One region of the Paenibacillus sp. FSL R5-0701 genome, then DNA from elsewhere that is predicted to be linked to it. Evidence: predicted binding sites of a transcription regulator. Region 1 holds the regulator's gene; each other region holds the start of a gene.

Region 1 (6,639 bases):
GAATGCCGGTATGAGTAACGAAAAGATCAGTGAGAATCTGATCCGCCGAAAGCCTAAGGGTTCCTGAGGAAGGCTCGTCCGCTCAGGGTAAGTCGGGACCTAAGGCGAGGCCGAAAGGCGTAGTCGAAGGACAACAGGTCGAAATTCCTGTACCACCGTAAGCCGTTATGAGCAATGGGGGGACGCAGTAGGGTAGTGACGCGGACTGATGGATGTCCGTCTAAGCAGTGAGGCTGATGTGTAGGCAAATCCGCACATTGTAAGGCTGAGCTGTGATGGGGAGCGAAAATTATAGTAGCGAAGGTCATGATCTCACACTGCCAAGAAAAGCCTCTAGCCAGGTGATGGTGCCCGTACCGCAAACCGACACAGGTAGGCGAGAAGAGTATTCTAAGGCGCGCGGAAGAACTCTCGTTAAGGAACTCGGCAAAATGACCCCGTAACTTCGGGAGAAGGGGTGCCCCGGTAGTGTGAATAGCACGAGGGGGCCGCAGTGAAAAGGCCCAAGCGACTGTTTAGCAAAAACACAGGTCTGTGCGAAGCCGTAAGGCGAAGTATACGGGCTGACGCCTGCCCGGTGCTGGAAGGTTAAGGGGAGTGGTTAGGGAGTAATCCCGAAGCTGTGAACCGAAGCCCCAGTAAACGGCGGCCGTAACTATAACGGTCCTAAGGTAGCGAAATTCCTTGTCAGGTAAATTCTGACCCGCACGAATGGCGTAACGACTTGGGCGCTGTCTCAACGAGAGATCCGGTGAAATTTTAATACCTGTGAAGATGCAGGTTACCCGCGACAAGACGGAAAGACCCCATGGAGCTTTACTGCAGCTTGATATTGAATTTGGGTACGATCTGTACAGGATAGGTGGGAGCCTTTGAAGCATGAGCGCCAGCTTGTGTGGAGGCAACGTTGGGATACCACCCTGATCGTATCTAGGTTCTAACCTGGTACCGTAATCCGGTGCGGGGACAGTGTCAGGTGGGCAGTTTGACTGGGGCGGTCGCCTCCTAAAGAGTAACGGAGGCGCCCAAAGGTTCCCTCAGAATGGTTGGAAATCATTCGAAGAGTGCAAAGGCATAAGGGAGCTTGACTGCGAGACCTACAAGTCGAGCAGGGACGAAAGTCGGGCTTAGTGATCCGGTGGTACCGCATGGAAGGGCCATCGCTCAACGGATAAAAGCTACCCTGGGGATAACAGGCTTATCTCCCCCAAGAGTCCACATCGACGGGGAGGTTTGGCACCTCGATGTCGGCTCATCGCATCCTGGGGCTGAAGTAGGTCCCAAGGGTTGGGCTGTTCGCCCATTAAAGCGGTACGCGAGCTGGGTTCAGAACGTCGTGAGACAGTTCGGTCCCTATCTGTCGTGGGCGTAGGAAATTTGAGAGGAGCTGTCCTTAGTACGAGAGGACCGGGATGGACGTACCGCTGGTGTACCAGTTGTTCCGCCAGGAGCACCGCTGGGTAGCTATGTACGGACGGGATAAACGCTGAAAGCATCTAAGCGTGAAGCCCCCCTCAAGATGAGATTTCCCAGTATGTAAGACCCCTTGAAGACGACGAGGTAGATAGGCTGGGGGTGGAAGTGCAGCAATGCATGGAGCTGACCAGTACTAATCGGTCGAGGGCTTATCCAATAGCAAGTGATAATTCGCATGTTTCGTTTCGAATCTAGTTTTCAGAGAACAACACTCTGAAATGTAAGCTACGCGTTTGGTGGCGATGGCGGAGGGGTTCCACACGTACCCATCCCGAACACGACCGTTAAGCCCTCTAGCGCCGATGGTACTTGGACCGCAGGGTCCTGGGAGAGTAGGACGCCGCCAAGCGAAGAACCACTGCCGATGTTATTCGGTGGTGGTTTTTATTTGTTTATTTAAGGGGATGCGAAAGCATCTCTTATTTGACTTTGTAAGAATCCTCTGACACACTCTAAGGGGTACATATATCACATATCAGGCCATGATTTGGATTGATAATAACTCTAGCGAATGGGGTGTAGGACGACATGGAAATTCAGAAATTGACGGTAGATGATTTTGAACCGGCGATGGCACTCTCCGAATATGCTTTTCAAGTAGTAATGGGTGAAGAACAGAAAGAAAAACGGAGGAGTCAATTTTCGTCACAGGATATATGGGGTGTATATGAGGACGGGCAACTAGGAGCCAAACTTCACATCATTCCTTTTCAAACCTATATTCATGGCAGATCGTTCGAGATGGGCGGTATTGCGGGTGTTGCCACCTGGCCAGAGTATAGACGCAAAGGCTGGGTAGCGGGTCTGCTGAAGCATGCGTTGGAAGAAATGAATCGTAACAAACAAAGTATATCATTCTTGCATCCATTCTCCTTTGGTTTCTATCGGAAGTATGGATGGGAGACGTATGTTGAATTTAAACGTTATAAAGTGCCTGCAGCTCATTTGCCTTCGAAAAAAGCGACACCTGGAACGATTCGGCGTGGGGATCCGGCCCTCAGCATACTAAAGGAAGTATACAGTGCTTATGCTGAGCGTTATAACGGAACTCTGGTTCGGGATGATGCAAGGTGGGAGAATTCAGTTCTTGTTAATGGGACCAGCCAGAAGGCTGTATATTACGATGAAGCTGATGCAGCACAAGGTTATCTTTTATATGAGGTTAAGGAAAATAAATTTACCATTAAAGAGATCATCTATCTGAATGAAGAGGCGAGGCAAGGGCTGTGGACCTTCATTGCTAACCATGATTCCATGATCCAGGAAGTTACGTTGCAGGCGCCTGCCAGTGATACGCTTGCCTTCCAACTGGATAACCCACGGATTCAGCAGGAGATTGTACCTTATTTTATGGCGCGTATCGTTAGTGTAGAGCAGTTTATATCTCAGTATCCATTTGCAAGCCAGGACTCACCGGTGCAGATTGTTCTACAGGTAGAGGATACCTACGCTCCGTGGAATGAAGGGGTATGGCAATTAAACGTGGCAATGAACGGAACAGCGTCCATATGGAAAACTTCGGAGGCAATTAATGATGATCAGACCATTAAGGTGGATATTCAATCCCTTACCGCGGTGCTGATGGGATATCGCAGACCAACGGAAATGGCACGAATCGGAAGAATTCACGGACCGAACACAGCAATCATGGCTTTGGAAGAAGCGATTCCTGAACGGGAAACCTATTTGCTTGATTTCTTCTGATAGCTATTCCCACTGCTCCATTTAACTTGATTAGCTTATATAGAAATACGGCGTGATCGAAAGACAAATGGACTTCTCCAGCAATTTTGGGGAGGTTTTTTTGTGTCCGGGGAATATTTCGTGTAAAATCGTAAAAAATGAATAGTGACCCCACTTGGCAAAACCACAAAATATGCTATAATGGTTATAAAGTCAAAGAAAGTCAAAGTCAACTAAAGGTTTAATACTTAAGTAGCTTTCTTTCTACAATCTGATGCATGATCGCCAATATACGGGATTCATTTCGTTGGAGGATCAAGGGAATATTAAAGGACCTTCGTGCTTCCTTCGCTCTCCTGTTGACACCTTTGGAAGCAAGATTCGCTGTTTCCCTGATTGGTTAAATGGGTAGAGAAGGTGTACTCTGTGGGGGCGTGTGGGTCCTTATTGACTTAACGTTTCAGACAGTGGAGGATGATTGGATGCGTAATATCTCTGATATTATCGAACGATATCTGAAGAGTATTTTGCATGAAAGTCCCGAAGGAATGGTTGAAATTCAGCGTAATGATCTGGCAGATCAATTCTCATGTGTACCTTCCCAGATCAATTATGTCATCAGCACACGTTTTACACTCGAGAAGGGATACCTGGTAGAGAGTAAACGCGGCGGTGGTGGTTATGTTCGCATACAGCGCATTGAATTACCGGCCCAATCAGCTCTGCATAATCATTTGCACCATAGTATTGGTGAAGAGATCGGGCAGACAGCTGCCGAAGGATTGATCTATCAATTGGAAGAAGCACGCTTCTTGAGCAAGCGGGAAGCCGGGTTGATGCGAGCTGCTGTATCTAGAGAGGTTATATTAGTCAAACTTCCTTACCGGGATCAAATTCGTGCCAGAATGTTGAAGGCGATGTTAATATCTTTGCTCGGTAAATGAAAACTATCGGGGTCAAAGGAGGTACATCAATATGCTGTGCCAAGAATGCAATAAACGTCCGGCGACACTTCATTTTACGAAGATCGTAAATGGAGAGAAGACGGAATTCCATATTTGTGAGTCATGTGCCCGTGAAAAAGGGGAAATGATCCCTGGAACAGCAGGTGGGTTTTCCATTCACAACTTATTGTCTGGATTGCTTGATTTTGATCCAGCCAGCAAAAGTGGATCGGCAGGAACACCCCCTGCAAAAGCACTTCAATGTGAAGAGTGTGGTATGACGTATTCACAATTTAGCAAGATAGGCCGGTTCGGCTGCAGTTCATGTTATAAATATTTTGACAGCCGCCTGGATCCTTTGTTCAAGCGGGTTCATGGTAATACGTCCCATGTAGGCAAAGTGCCTGCACGAGCTGGTGGTCGCATCAAGGTGAAACGGCAAATCGCTGATCTGAAGCGTGAGCTCCAGGAGAGCATCGCGCAAGAGGAATTTGAAGAGGCGGCTCAGATCCGTGACCAGATCAGAGGACTTGAAAAAGGAATAGCTCAGGAGTAAAGTTTGTCATGAGTAGGAGGGATGTGTAATGCCTAATCTGCGCTTTACAGAGAAGGCGCTCAGCGACTGGATGCGCAGTGATGCGGCTGATTCCGAAATTGTCATTAGCAGCCGTGTCCGGATTGCACGCAACCTTCAGCATATTCCGTTTCCGATGCTGGCTTCCAATGAGCAATCGGAAGAGGTGCTGAATAAGCTGAGCGAAGTACTTCAATACGATGACGTTCATGCCTTTGGGGATTTTCATACGTTGGATCTGATCGATATTGACGAACTCGACAAACGGGTGCTGGTGGAGAAACATCTCATCAGTCCAAGTCTTGCGAATGAATCCAGGAATGGTGCGGTTATTCTCAGTGAGGATGAGTCTGTCAGTATTATGATTAACGAAGAGGATCATCTTCGTATCCAGTGCCTCTATCCGGGGTTCCAGGTGAAAGAAGCCTGGGAGAAAGCTTCCGCAATAGATGATGCTTTTGAAGCGCACGTGGATTATGCTTTTGATGATCGCAGAGGATACTTAACCAGCTGTCCTACTAATGTAGGTACAGGTGTTAGAGCATCGGTTATGATGCACTTGCCTGCCCTGGTGATGACACAACAGATTGGCCGCATTTTAACCGCAGTTTCCCAAGTGGGTTTAACTGTAAGGGGGATATACGGTGAAGGCAGTGAGGCGATGGGTAACCTGTTCCAGATCTCGAACCAGATTACTTTGGGACAGACCGAACAGGAAGTCATCGAGAACCTGCATGGTGTTGTATTACAGATGATAGGTCATGAGCGTACAGCCAGAGAACGGTTAATTACCGACTCCAGAGTTCGGATTACGGATCGTGTCATGCGCTCTTACGGCATATTGTCTCATGCAGCTATTGTGGATTCCAAGGAAGCTGCACAGCGCTTATCTGATGTACGCCTTGGCGTGGATCTCGGTTTGTTGGATGGACTGTCCATTACGGTAATGAATGAGTTGAATGTGATGACACAGCCGGGATTCTTGCAGAAAACGTTCGGGGAAGATATGCGCACAGATGAGCGTGACATCTACCGTGCTCAGTTGATTCGTGATACGATCAATGCAGCGAAGCAGTCCTAGCTTAGCCTAATATTGTATTGAATTATGGTTTCATGCCGCATTGCGGCTTTTATATAATAAGGCATGTACAAATGCCAAATGACTTTATTCGCAGCACGGCTGCAAACAAAAATGATATGAAGAATACGACGGTTATTTCATTACATGACCTCGTTTTATCCAAAACCATGGAGGTGCAGGAGATATGATGTTTGGAAGATTTACGGAACGGGCCCAAAAGGTGCTCGCACTCGCGCAGGAAGAAGCTGTCCGTCTCGGTCATAATAACATCGGTACTGAGCATATTTTGCTCGGCCTCATTCGTGAAGGCGAAGGCATCGCAGCCAAAGCACTGATCGGCCTGGGACTCGGATTAGAAAAAATTCAGGATGAAGTAGAAACGCTGATTGGCCGTGGCCAAGAGCAACCTACCAACATTGCATATACGCCACGTGCGAAAAAAGTAATTGAACTGTCTATGGATGAAGCTCGTAAATTGGGCCACACTTATGTAGGCACAGAGCATATCCTGCTCGGATTGATTCGTGAAGGCGAGGGTGTTGCAGCACGTGTGCTCAATAACCTGGGAATTAGCCTGAACAAAGCACGTCAACAAGTGTTGCAATTGCTTGGCAGCAGTGAAGCTGTATCCAGTCATAATGGAACACCTGCCAATGTAAGCACACCAACGCTGGACAGTCTGGCACGTGACCTCACGGCTTATGCGAGAGAGAACAACCTGGACCCCGTCATTGGGCGTAGTAAAGAAATTGAACGTGTCATCCAAGTGCTCAGCCGTCGTACGAAGAACAACCCGGTATTGATCGGTGAGCCAGGTGTAGGTAAAACAGCGATTGCTGAAGGCCTTGCACAAAAAATCATCGCAAATGAGATTCCGGAAA
Region 2 (6,639 bases), 1.1 Mb from region 1:
GGAGATTACAGTTTCAGTACCGTCGAGGATTTCATGGTTTACGTTGTAAACGATGGTTTTCATGTCGCCAGTAGCTGGTGCGGAGATAACAACTTTCTTAGCTCCACCTTTCAAGTGTTTCTCAGCTGCTTCTTTAGTTGTGAAGAAACCAGTACATTCCAGAACGATATCTACGCCCAGGTCGCCCCAAGGAAGTTCTTCCGGGTTACGGTTAGCCAATACTTTAACTTCTTTGCCGTTCACTTTGAAGAAGCCATCGTGTACTTCAACATCGCCATCGAAGCGACCTTGAGTTGTATCATATTTGAGCAAATGAGCGAGCATTTTAGCGTCAGTCAAGTCGTTGATTGCTACTACCTCGATGCCTGCTACATTTTGAATACGGCGGAATGCCAAGCGTCCAATACGTCCAAAACCGTTAATACCTACTTTAATCATGAGTAAGTTCCTCCCAAGTTTTGATTAATTTTTTTTATGAAACTTATATATTCAAGACAGACGGTGAAGTCCGTCAAGACAACAATAATTGTAATGCAAAGCAAACACTTATTCCATTTCAGCAACGATGACTTTGGCAGCAGCCTCATCAATAATCAGAATATCTTCCTGACCAAATCGTAACACGGAATGTATAGCAGCAGCTTTGCTTTTGCCACCTGCAATTCCAATCACAACATCGGTTCGTTCAATATCCTGAAGTCGCATACCCAGTGTAAGCATGGTATGTACCACCTTACCCTGATCATTAAAGTAATAACCGAAAGATTCAGATACGGCTCCTTGCTCCTGAAGTTCATCTATAATCTCCGTCGCAAGTTTACGTCTTGTCGCCATCTCTACGGCATCACCAATTCCATGAATAACAATCCGCGATTTCCGAATCAGCTGCAGAATCTCCTGAACACTGGGGTCCTGGATTAATGATTCATAGGCATGATCACTAAGCAAATCCGGTACATGCAGGAGTTTGTATTGCGCTCCTACCCGTTTTGCCATTGTGGATGCGATCGTATTTGCCTGAATTTCAAGGCTTTCTCCAAGTCCACCGCGTGCCGGTACGAACCAAACACCTTTGAGCGATGTTGGCGGAGTCAGTTGCTCTGCGACTTCGGCCGTTGTTGATCCGCCAGTAACGGCGACAACGTCGTTGTCACTCATGATATTGCCGAGAGCCTTCGCTCCGGCTCTGCCCAGTTCCCTTTTGGCAAATGGAGAAACGTCCGAATCACCAGGAACCACAACTACCTTTTGCAGACCGTAGGCTTGCTTGATGCGCTCTTCCAGCTCAGATAATCCGAACAACTCTTTGGCTACGGGCTCTAACTGCTGCAGCAAATCATACCCTGCCTCGCTGATCTTCATTCCTGCACTGTCAATTTCAATAAGTCCCTGAGCCTTTAACAGATCGGTCTCAGCCCTCAGAACCCGCTCGGTCATCTGCATGGAATTAGCTAACGTTCTCCGTCCAATCACATCCGATAACATGATCTGTTGCAGAATCGTATACCTCTTTTTCAAGATATCCATGAGATCAGGCAGAAGCTGCTTTTGTATTTCTAAAATCGTTCGCATGCTTTCCACTCCCGCAAGTTCTCGTTCTAAGCTCTCTTTTGTGGCCCTAAAACGTCCCGGGTTAACTTTTTAAGTCCCACGTCTATTCTACCTAAAACTGACGTGACATGCAAGTGTTTCAACGTGTTATTTCGACACGCATTCAGCGTTTGTACGCGCCTATTTTCACAATCTTAGACTTCCATGATCTAGGACTAGCTCACGCATACCATATATAGAAGAAACAAATGAATCCAGTCTACATATCGCTCAGAATCACATTTCATACGGCATGTCCAAAACCTCTAATAGCATTTACTTAAATGCACTCTTTATCCACTCTTCTTCATCATGATCATTTTTAGGTTAATCCAAACCAATACCACAACGAACTGCTTGCAATTAAATATTTCATGAGCTATAATCATTATTGCTGTCACATAATGTGCGCCCGTGGTCCAATGGATATGACGTAGGCCTCCGAAGCCTGAGATCCAAGTTCGATTCTTGGCGGGCGCGCCATTTTTATTTAACAGCTCATAACCCATTTAACCAATGAAACCGGAAAGGTTTCTTTTTTTTGCAAGTTAGTTTGACTTTCTTTGACTTTTTGTTTGGAATTGTTTATTATGTGGGTAATACGGTAACAGTTTAAGTATAAACACCAATAACATTTACATTCCAAGGAGGTTTTTCACGTGAGTTTTATTCCAATGGTCGTTGAACAGAGCAACCGGGGTGAGCGCGCCTACGACATCTACTCCAGATTGCTGAAGGATCGTATTATTTTCCTTGGTAGCGATGTTAATGACGTAGTGGCTAATGCCATTATGGCACAGATGTTGTTCCTGGCTGCGGAAGATCCGGAGAAAGACATTCACTTATACATCAACAGCCCAGGCGGATCGATTACAGCCGGTATGGCGATTTACGATACAATGCAATTCATCAAACCGGATGTATCTACCATCTGTGTAGGTATGGCGGCTTCCATGGGTGCATTCTTGTTGAATGCCGGTGCAAAAGGTAAACGTTTTGCATTACCAAACAGTGAGATTATGATTCACCAACCACTTGGTGGTGCACAAGGTCAGGCTTCTGACATCGAAATTCGTGCTCGCCGCATCCTGAAAATGCGTGATACCTTGAACCGCATCATCTCTGAGCGTTCAGGTCAACCGCTGGAGCGGATTGAGAAAGATACAGATCGTGACTACTTCATGAGTGCTGCTGAAGCCGCCGATTACGGTATCATTGATAAAGTTATCGAAAACGTAGGATCACAAGGCATCTAAGTGTGACGTAGACCACGGTCTATGCGTTAACATAATCAACACCTAACGTAATCAGCAACATATAATTGTGTTGTCTATACGAGAAGAAGCCCTCATCATGATCATGATGAGGGCTTCTTTTTTTCATTTTATAAGGAATAAGGAAGATAACTTAAGAGTGCATAATAATGATTTCTTTATTTGGTTTTAGATACATTACTGAAAGGTTCTGTGCCTTTAGGGAGAAGCTCTTTGTACGTAAATGGCATTTCAGGAAATCCCTCTGCGTATGCCGTATATTCATACAACTGGAAGAACACAACTACACCCGTTGGTGTCACATAGAAATCTTGATCTTTATTTAACCCTTTATACCCATCGAGGTATCCACCGCGGGCTTTCAGTTGTTCACCCACTTTTTTACTCAACGTCTCGCGCATGGTTTTATTATTTTGCAGCACATCATCTAACGTAAGCTCCTTACCTGTGTCCAGTGCAAAGGTGTGGCCCGTACGGTATGTCATACCATGGGCGCCAGCATAATCTTCGTATCGTTGTGTAATGAGCCCCAGCACACCTTTTTCGTTGTACGTCACTACATAGGAGCTCTCAAATGCATATGGACGGTTGGCTGTTGCACCGCCGAATTCAGATGTCTGTTTCTTGAAGTCAGCTACATAAGCATCCACTTCATCTTTCAGCACTTTGTTAATCGCCGCTTCAGCTTCTTTGCTGGCAAGTCCACTCACCTGCGGATATTGAACATCTACTTCGGCATTTTTCACAGTGACATTAACTGTTGCCGCTTTAATTTTTACGTTATTTTGTTTCACCTTGCTGAGTGTCAACGTTTTGGTTTTGCCATCCCAGTTCCCCTGTACACCCAGATAATCTCTCATTGCTGAGAATGGAATATACAATCTGCCGTTGATCAGCTTTGCGTCCACTTGAGGATAATAGTTGTTAATTCGAACACTCGGTTCGCCATCCGATAGGCTGATCGTCATCGTGTTATTGGCTGCTGTCAAAGCGTACTCTTTGGTTTTGGCATCATATTTCAGCGTTCCACCTGCCACATCTTTAACTGCCGTAAGAGATACCCAAGTTGAGCCACCTTGAAGAAGTCCTTTTTGAGTCAGTGTTTTCCCACCCGATTTCAGAGTTACCTCAGCTGGGGTTGTCACTTTAGAGGATACCGATGCTGCCTGAACCGAGCTGTCCTGCCACACCGAACCGCTACCTACAATAATTCCTGCCGCAAGCAATGCACTTGTCCATTTTTTCCATGATGTCATATATAAAACTCCTCTCTGAATTCACAATTAGGGATCATTGCGTATGTACTCATGACCTGATCGCATATCTCATACGCTCACCTCTCTATTATAATTAACCCGATTTCGGAAAGGTTTACAGCTCGAGTTACAATGTTGATGAATATCAGGCGGAAAATATATGGGGATATGACCTTTTTGTCACGAACAACTATACAAAAAAGATACCAATATACAGCATTTCATGTTGCTTCAAAAAGGTACCCTCCTATCTAACTTCATCAAAGTTTGCCTTTCCAACAAAAAAAGACTCTGTCCACAGGACAAAGTCTTTGTCATTATTTCGTTGTACCCTTCAAATGACACTTGAAAAGGTTACTTGAGCTTACAATCCTAGTTGCCTCTTGTTTATTTCATTTCATACGTGATATTCAGGATTGTGCTTACTTTAACCTGGCCTGTTTCAATCTCAGTGCCACCTGCTGTATCTTGTGCTTTGGACATTAATGCCTCACTTGCATAGAACACAGGCACATTGGCATCACCTTGGCTTACGGAAAGAACAGCACCCAGTTGACGTTTAACTGCTTTTGCAATGGCGCCAGCTTTCACATCTGCATTGGCAACAGCCTTCTCAATCACTTGGGACTCATAACTTTCCGGGTTTTCTACAGTAAAGCGCACATTTTCAATATTGTTGGCACCCGCACCCGAAGCAGCATCGAGCAACTCGCCGATCTTGTCCATCTCACGATATGTGACAGTCAGCGTATGATGCGCTGTATATCCTTTAATTTGTTGTCCGTCTTTTTCGCTATACGTATAGTTGGGTTGTACAGAGAACTGACTCGTTTGAATGTCGTCTGCACTGATCTTCCACGTATTCTTCAGCAAGTTGGATACCTTTTGAACTTTGGCAGCATTCGCTTTTTGAGCAGATGCAGCTGTCTCTGCAGTACTGTTCACACCAATGGACAGATACGCGATATCAGGCTTCACTTGAATCTCACCTTTCCCCACAACATTAATCACATTCTGTTGTACTCCCTGAACCTCTGCAGCGTAAGCATAGTTACCTGGTGCAACCCATGCCGTTCCTCCAACAAGCAACGTACTTGCCACCAGCACCGCACCAAACGGTTTCATCCATTGTTTACCCATCACGATAGCCTCCTTATGTGTTAACATCTCAAACTTTAAACGATTTGATACCTTAACAGACGGGACATATTCCATAATGTTGCACTTGACGATAGCATAAACGTGAAAAACGCAAAAAAGCCCCTTTCGGGACTTCTTCATTGGATTGATCATATCTTATTGGTTTTCGAGCTCTTCCTTGCTTACCAGACTAACTAAAGCGTTTACAGCCTGTTCGGCATCCGCGCCTTCTGCACTAATCTGGATTTCCGTACCTGTGCTAATTGCAAGGCTCATGATCCCCATGATACTTTTTGCATTAACTTTTTTGTCGTCCTTCTCGACGAACACTTCAGACGAGTACTTATTCGCTTCTTGAACGAACAGTGCCGCAGGTCTGGCATGGAGACCCGTTTTCAAACGGACAACTACCGGGTGCTTTGTCATGGAAACTTACCCCCTATTATGAAATCTGGACATTAAATACACAATTATATTTAAACAACATTATACCATTAACCCGTGCAGGACACTAGAAGAAAAAACTCAGGGTGCTTTGACGGACATTATCTTGCCCTATTTCATCTTTTGCACAGCGCATCCAATGTCCTAAGTAAGTCCCCTAGATCCTTAACGGTTGACTTTCCCGACCTTTCTGTTCAGCAGAAACAGCCGACCTTGTTACTTTACCCTACTCCGTCTTAACCATAACGTTCTGTGCGCACTTTCTCAGCCAGCTCATCAATTTTACGAAGCCGATGGTTCACTCCTGACTTGCTAACTGTACCTTTAAGGAGTTCGCCCACTTCCTTCAAATTGATATCTGGATGAGCCAGTCGTACCTCCGCCACTTCACGAAGCTTCTCAGGCAATGACTCCAGACCAACTTCCTTTTGTAACAACCGGATATTATCGATTTGTCTTACTGCCGCTCCAATGGTTTTATTCAGGTTGGCGGTCTCACAATTGACAATCCGGTTAACGGAGTTACGCATGTCTCGCATAATTCGTACATCTTCAAACTTGAACAAGGCCTGATGAGCACCAATGATGCTGAGCAGCTCAATGATTTTCTCGCCTTCCTTAATGTATAGGATGAATCCTTTTTTTCGTTCTATACACCGGGCATTCAGATGAAATTCATTGGCCAGGTCAACGAGTGCCTGACAGTGCTCTTCATACATGGACGCAATCTCCAGATGGTACGAGGAGCCTTCCGGATTATTAACCGATCCACCGGCCAAAAATGCACCGCGAAGATAGGCCCGTTTACAACAGTTCTGCTGAAACAACTCCGTATTAATTCCTGGCGTAAACAGAAAACCTTCCGATACAATATGAAGACTGTTGAGAATCTCCTGTACCATGGTTGGAATACGAACAATATATACATTGTTCTT
Region 3 (6,639 bases), 730 kb from region 1:
TGGCGCCAAATATGTTCATGGATACAGAGTATAATCCGGTGACGATACCTACTCGCAATGGGAAATCGCGTTTGATCAAACTTGGCAAAAGCACGTTGCTTAATGCAATGCCGCACCCCAAAATTGCGGTTCCAGCATATAAGGAGAGAACGGAAGGCAACAAGCGTAGGGCCACCCCAATGGTTACAATCATGACAGCCAATAGCAGAGCAGATTCGAGTCCTAACCGTTTGGCAAGACGTGGTGCAAAGGGGGAGACTGCTGCAAAGGCGAGCAAAGGAAGTGAGGTCAGAAGCCCGACCATTGTATGGCCGATACCTGTATCTGAGCGGATCATCTCCACTACAGGTCCGGTTGCTGTAATCGGTGACCTCATGGTAGCGGCGATGACGATAATGCCTGCTAACAACAGGCCGAATCTTTTGGATGTTGAAGAATGTTCTTCCTCGGTATGGATAGATGAGTGTTGCTGTATTGATGATGACATTGATAAAATCTCCTGTGTCCTAAGAAGTTAATATGTATGGATTGTTACATAATCCACTCCGTAAGCATAACATTCTATGTCAATATTGAGCAATGAAATGAAAAAACACCCAATGGACCGTGGGTGCCTTGACTAACCTGTGAACTCTAACGAATCCACGAGGTCTTATAATGGGTAAAACCGCTATTTTCAGATTCTAACGAACCTCAGCGACGTTAATCAGGCTATGAAGTGCAAATAAGTGAGTTAATACCCCAGAATGGTGAAATAAGCTCACTAAGATTCGTTAAAATTCCATGATGCTGAATTTGGAGCAAATAAAGTGTCCTATGTTCGTTATACTGACACCTGTTGCTTATAGAGTGATCAAATGCGGGCCCTCCAATGCAGTGACATAGAGCACGTAACGAAGCGAATGCTCCGACGAACCATTGGGGTTCTCATCCCCAGAACGCAAAAAAAACTTCCCAAAGGAAGTTTTCTTTTAATACGTCCCAGGAGGGATACTCTCCTTGCAGTCGAGACTGCGAAGTGGTGCTAACGAAGCGAATGCTCCGACGAACCATTGGGGTTCTCATCCCCAGAACGCAAAAAAAGCTTCCCGAAGGAAGCTTCTTTTTAATACGTCCCAGGAGGGATTCGAACCCCCGACCGACGCCTTAGAAGGGCGTTGCTCTATCCAGCTGAGCTACTGAGACATGATTTTTTCAAGCAAAATTGATTTTATCATATGCATACAGGAATATCAAGCATTTTATTTTAAACTGTTTTTCGTATATGATATTTGGCGGCAGTAACGTTTTTTTCATTATATTTAAGGTTATGTTAGAATATCAGGAGAACTCAAAAAAATAGATCAACAATCGTTTTAATATATATCTATTTAGGTTGTTGCCAACTGGAGATTCAGGATATAGAGGAGGTGCTCCCATTAAGGAATCCACGACCCCGGAAACCGAGCATAACAACAATATTGTGCTGTTTCCTAAGACGCTGGACTATTACCAGATTCAATTGACAGTTATGCTTGAAAATGAACGGTATGGTGAAGCGATGAAATTGCTTCACTTTTTGCTGCAATGTCAGGGACAGGAAGAGCGCCACTACGATGAATGGCGGGCCCTGCTCGAATGGCTTCAGGCTGCGTTTCCTCAATATGAAGAAACCTCGCCTGCCGTTCTTGAAGAACGAGAAGAGGAAGAAGAGATTAGTGAGGAGGACATGGCACGACAGCATGCCCGAATGAAGCTTGAACAGGATGATGGCTATGCAGATAAGATGCTTCGCACAGTCATGGAAGAGCCGCTGTCTGAACAGACAATGCTGGCTTTGGAGCAGCTGGCCTATCTTGATCTGCCGAAGATTGATGAGGCACTTACGAGTTGGTTAAAAGAGAAGTCACTTCACCCTTTGCTTCAATTTCGGGTGCTGCAAACCTTGCGTCGCCGAGGCGTTCAAGGTATGATCCTGTTTACGAGAGGCGAAGAGCAGGTTGAAGTCGAGATTGATACCGTGCCTCTTAAACCAGAGGAATTCCCGCTCCAGATCGTTCAGATTTTGGAACGAGTGGCAGATCAGACGGAGGTTCATGAACCTACGCTCTTTTATTTTGCTCAGGAGTTATGGATACAATATGTCATGGCCGTGTATGGAACTCGTGATTATGTATCCATGTTGGAAGAAAATGATTCCATGACAGATATATGGGCAGCAGCTCTACATATGACCGTTGCAGACAGTCTGGGTGGCTCGCATGATGAGGAAAATACTCGCTCAATGTATGCTGTGACAGGGGCAATGCGCTTTCGGCTGGAGCAGGCTTATCGTTCCATGAAGCAGTTTGTATCTGCCGGATTGGATGGCTAATAGAGGCCGGAAACGTTTTCCTTAAACCGTATCAAGGGATTCCCCTTGAAAAAGAATCTAATCTTGTTTATACTAAAATGGTTATTTTGTACGTGATTGTCTACGTGAACATGTGAATTTTGGAGGGGAAAGTATACAATGAAAGCAACTTGGGAAAAGATAGAGAAGAACCTTGGGGTTCTTGAGGTTGAAGTGGATGCAGATCGTGTAACTGCAGCACTCGACAAAGCTTTTAATAAAGTGGTTAAACAAGCAAACGTACCTGGATTCCGTAAAGGTAAAGTACCACGTTCCATCTTCGAAGCACGTTTTGGTGTAGAGAGCCTTTATCAAGAAGCAATCGACATTTTGCTTCCTGAAGCTTATACAGAAGCAATCGACCAAACGGATATCTTCCCGGTTGATCGTCCTGACGTAGATGTTGAACAATTCGCTAAAGGACAAACTTTCAAGTTCAAAGCAAAAGTAACTGTGAAACCTGAAGTTACTCTTGGTGAGTACAAAGGAATCGAAGTTGCTGTAGCAAAAGGTGAAGTAACTGAAGCAGAAGTGACTGAAGAACTTGAGCGTCTTCAACAACGTCACGCTGAACTCGTTGTAATCGATGAAGGTTCCGCTGCTAACGGCGACGTTGCAGTAATCGACTTCGATGGTTCCGTTGATGGTGTACCTTTCGAAGGTGGACAAGCTGAGCGTTATTCCCTGGAACTGGGTTCCAACACATTCATTCCTGGATTTGAAGAACAAGTTGTGGGTCTGTCCACAGGTGACTTCAAAGACGTAGAAGTGACTTTCCCAGAGAGCTACCATGCAGCAGAACTTGCTGGCAAACAAGCGGTATTTAAAGTGAAAATTCACGAAATCAAACGCAAACAGCTTCCTGCATTGGATGATGAGTTTGCTAAAGATGTTAGCGAATTCGACACTCTTGAAGAGTACAAAGCTGACCTGAAAACACAATTGGAATCCCGTAAAGCTGACGAAGCCAAAGCTGCACAAGAAAATGCAGTTGTAGAAAAAGTGGCTGAGAACGCTGAAGTGGACATTCCTGCTGCAATGGTTGAGAGCGAAGTACAAAACATGATGCGCGATTTCGATAACCGTTTGCGTAACCAAGGTATGAACCTTGAAATGTTCCTGAGCTTCTCTGGCCAGACTCAAGCTGACCTGAGAGGACAAATGCAAGAAGATGCTTCCAAACGTGTTCGCAACAACCTGGTGCTTGAAGCTGTAGGTAAAGCGGAAAACATTGAAGTATCTGACGAAGAAGTGAATCAAGAACTCGAGAAAATGGCTGAATCTTACAAGCGTCCTACTGATGAGATCCGTGGCATCCTCGAAGGTAATGGTTCCCTGGACAGCCTTCGCGATGAAGTTAAACTGCGTAAAACGATTGACGTTCTTGTTGAGAACAGCACAGTTGTTGAACCGGTTGAAGCTCCAGCTGAAGAAGTTGTTGCAGAAGCTGACGAAAAATAAGACAAGCTGTTATCAACTTGTCAGTTGAATAAACGATAAGGCACGTGAATTATTGCGTGCCTTATTTTTAAATTATGACATCCATTTTATAGAAAATGAAGTAATTATATGGATGAACACTAATTTTATTGATCCCTGTACACTTTTTACATACCTATGTACTTCATGCAAATAAAAAAAGGCAATACGGCATAGGATGGCTTCAATTTGCACATACATAGAAAACATGGTTAAATATGATCAGGCTAAAAAAGTAAACAAACGGATGTCTGACCCTTCTTGTGAAAAATGACATTGTCACAGGAAAGTGTTAGAATGAATTTGGGTTTGCTTTACAGGTGGCCTATGTCTAATTACATGTAGAAAAGAGGTTGGTCTCATGAGTCTGGTGCCAATGGTTATAGAACAAACCAATCGAGGCGAGCGGTCTTACGATATATATTCACGTTTGCTGAAAGATCGCATTATCTTTCTAACCAGTGCGATTGATGACGATGTAGCCAATCTTGTCATAGCACAGCTTTTGTTTTTGGCAGCCGACGATCCTGAGAAGGATATCAGCTTGTACATTAACTCACCTGGTGGTTCTGTCACCGCAGGGATGGGTATATACGATACGATGCAATTTATCAAGCCGGATGTATCTACCATTTGCGTTGGGATGGCAGCAAGCATGGGCTCGTTATTGCTGACAGCCGGTGCACCTGGCAAGAGATATGCGCTGACAAATAGCGAAGTAATGATTCATCAGCCGCTTGGCGGCATTCAAGGACAGGCTGCGGATATTAAGATACACGCAGAATGGATTATTAAAACACGTCAGAAACTGAATCAAATATACGTCGATCGTACGGGTCAGTCTCTTGAGAAAATTGAGCGGGATACAGACCGTGACTTCTTCATGAGCGCTGAAGAGGCTAAGACGTACGGCATTATTGACCAGGTGCTCAGTAGACCGATCAATTCCTAAAGGGGTGGTTTCATGTTTAAATTTAACGATGAGAAAGGGCAACTGAAATGCTCTTTTTGCGGTAAATCTCAGGAGCAGGTGCGTAAGTTGGTCGCTGGACCAGGCGTGTACATTTGTGATGAATGTATCGAACTTTGCACCGAAATCGTTGAGGAAGAACTCGGTCATGACGAAGAAGTAGACCTCAAAGATATTCCAAAACCAAAAGAAATTCGTAATATCCTGGATCAATATGTTATTGGACAGGAGCAAGCGAAGAAGTCATTGTCTGTTGCGGTGTATAATCACTACAAACGGATCAACACACAAAGCAAAATTGAAGACGTTGAATTGTCAAAGAGTAACATTTTGCTGTTAGGACCAACAGGTTCTGGTAAAACGTTGCTTGCGCAAACGATGGCAAAAATTTTGAATGTTCCTTTTGCTATTGCGGATGCTACGTCATTAACAGAAGCGGGTTATGTAGGTGAGGATGTAGAGAACATCCTGCTCAAACTGATTCAAGCTGCTGATTATGATGTGGAAAAAGCAGAGCGTGGCATTATTTATATCGATGAGATTGATAAAGTAGCGCGTAAATCCGAAAACCCATCCATTACTCGTGATGTATCGGGCGAAGGTGTGCAACAGGCTCTCTTGAAAATTCTTGAAGGAACTGTGGCTTCTGTACCACCACAAGGTGGTCGTAAACACCCTCATCAAGAATTCATTCAGATCGATACAACGAACATCCTGTTCATTTGCGGCGGTGCCTTTGATGGTCTGGAGCAAATGATCAAACGCCGGATCGGTAAAAAAGTCATTGGCTTTAATACCGTTTCTGAGCAAAAAGATCTGAAACCAGGTGAATACCTGGGTATGGTATTGCCGGAAGATTTGCTGAAATTTGGTCTGATTCCGGAATTTGTAGGCCGTCTGCCAGTCATCTCCACTTTGGAGCCATTGGATGAAGATACGCTGGTACGGATTCTTTCCGAACCAAAAAACGCGCTTACCAAACAGTACCAAAAACTGCTCGAGCTGGATAATGTGAATCTGGTATTTGAACCAGCTGCATTGCTTGCGATTGCAAAAGAAGCAATTAAACGTAACACAGGTGCACGTGGATTACGTGCCATCATTGAAGGTATCATGCTTGAAATCATGTATGAAGTGCCTTCACGTGATGATGTTACGAACTGTGTCATTACCGAAGAAGTTGTTGAGAAAAGAGTCGTGCCTGAACTAAGCCAATCAAAGGACGATAAGCAGGAAGAGAGCGCCTAATAAAGGCCTGAATCCCGTTGAACTCTGAAATATAGACTTGTCAGTTCTCCACTTTGGCAGAAGGCGAATTCATGTCTCTGTCAGGGTGGAGCTTTGACGTTGTGGGGAGAGAAATCACTCATGTATTTAAGACAGGATACACGTCCCGTGAAAGTGGGAAACGTAACGATCGGTGGCAGTAACGAAGTCATTATCCAAAGTATGTGTACAACCAAAACGGCAGACGTTGAAGCAACGGTTGCAGAGATTCTGCGACTGGAAGAAGCGGGTTGCCAAGTGGTACGTGTAACGGTGAATAATGAGGAAGCTGCCGCAGCCATCAAGGAAATCAAGAAACGCATTCATATACCGCTCGTAGCGGACATTCATTTCAACTATAAGCTGGCTTTGCTTGCGATTGAGAACGGCATCGATAAAGTTCGGATTAATCCAGGTAACATCGGTAAACGTGCGAAAGTGGAAGAAGTGGTTAAGGCTTGTAAAGACCGTGGTATTCCGATTCGGATTGGAGTAAATGCGGGGTCTTTGGAAAACCATCTCCTTGAGAAGTATGGGTATCCTACGGCAGATG

Evidence for each region. Region 1 encodes CtsR, which represses protease genes until heat stress. Its sites were predicted from a motif close to ATGGTCAATAAAGGTCAAACA; they were not measured.
Region 2: the regulator CtsR is predicted to act here: its motif matches at 2,141-2,161, upstream of clpP (ATP-dependent Clp endopeptidase proteolytic subunit ClpP).
Region 3: the regulator CtsR is predicted to act here: its motif matches at 4,099-4,119, upstream of clpP (ATP-dependent Clp endopeptidase proteolytic subunit ClpP).

What each region holds. Positions count from the first base shown of each region.
Region 1 covers NZ_CP150230.1:6,260,558-6,267,196, reverse strand. Annotated here, with positions in the region: rRNA gene MKZ13_RS27695 (23S ribosomal RNA) at 1-1,633, shown strand, start outside; rRNA gene rrf (5S ribosomal RNA) at 1,709-1,825, shown strand; gene MKZ13_RS27685 (GNAT family N-acetyltransferase) at 2,005-3,180, shown strand; gene MKZ13_RS27680 (CtsR family transcriptional regulator) at 3,642-4,103, shown strand; gene MKZ13_RS27675 (UvrB/UvrC motif-containing protein) at 4,135-4,659, shown strand; gene MKZ13_RS27670 (protein arginine kinase) at 4,688-5,758, shown strand; gene MKZ13_RS27665 (ATP-dependent Clp protease ATP-binding subunit) at 5,943-6,639, shown strand, end outside.
Region 2 covers NZ_CP150230.1:179,247-185,885, reverse strand. Annotated here, with positions in the region: gene gap (type I glyceraldehyde-3-phosphate dehydrogenase) at 1-438, opposite strand, end outside; gene MKZ13_RS00905 (sugar-binding domain-containing protein) at 547-1,572, opposite strand; tRNA gene MKZ13_RS00900 (tRNA-Arg) at 1,999-2,073, shown strand; gene clpP (ATP-dependent Clp endopeptidase proteolytic subunit ClpP) at 2,250-2,846, shown strand; gene MKZ13_RS00890 (DUF4163 domain-containing protein) at 3,023-4,120, opposite strand; gene MKZ13_RS00885 (SIMPL domain-containing protein) at 4,508-5,260, opposite strand; gene MKZ13_RS00880 (HPr family phosphocarrier protein) at 5,417-5,686, opposite strand; gene whiA (DNA-binding protein WhiA) at 5,941-6,639, opposite strand, start outside.
Region 3 covers NZ_CP150230.1:5,530,978-5,537,616, reverse strand. Annotated here, with positions in the region: gene MKZ13_RS24475 (MFS transporter) at 1-487, opposite strand, end outside; tRNA gene MKZ13_RS24470 (tRNA-Arg) at 1,112-1,185, opposite strand; gene MKZ13_RS24465 (hypothetical protein) at 1,511-2,353, shown strand; gene tig (trigger factor) at 2,492-3,832, shown strand; gene clpP (ATP-dependent Clp endopeptidase proteolytic subunit ClpP) at 4,212-4,802, shown strand; gene clpX (ATP-dependent protease ATP-binding subunit ClpX) at 4,815-6,068, shown strand; gene ispG (flavodoxin-dependent (E)-4-hydroxy-3-methylbut-2-enyl-diphosphate synthase) at 6,189-6,639, shown strand, end outside.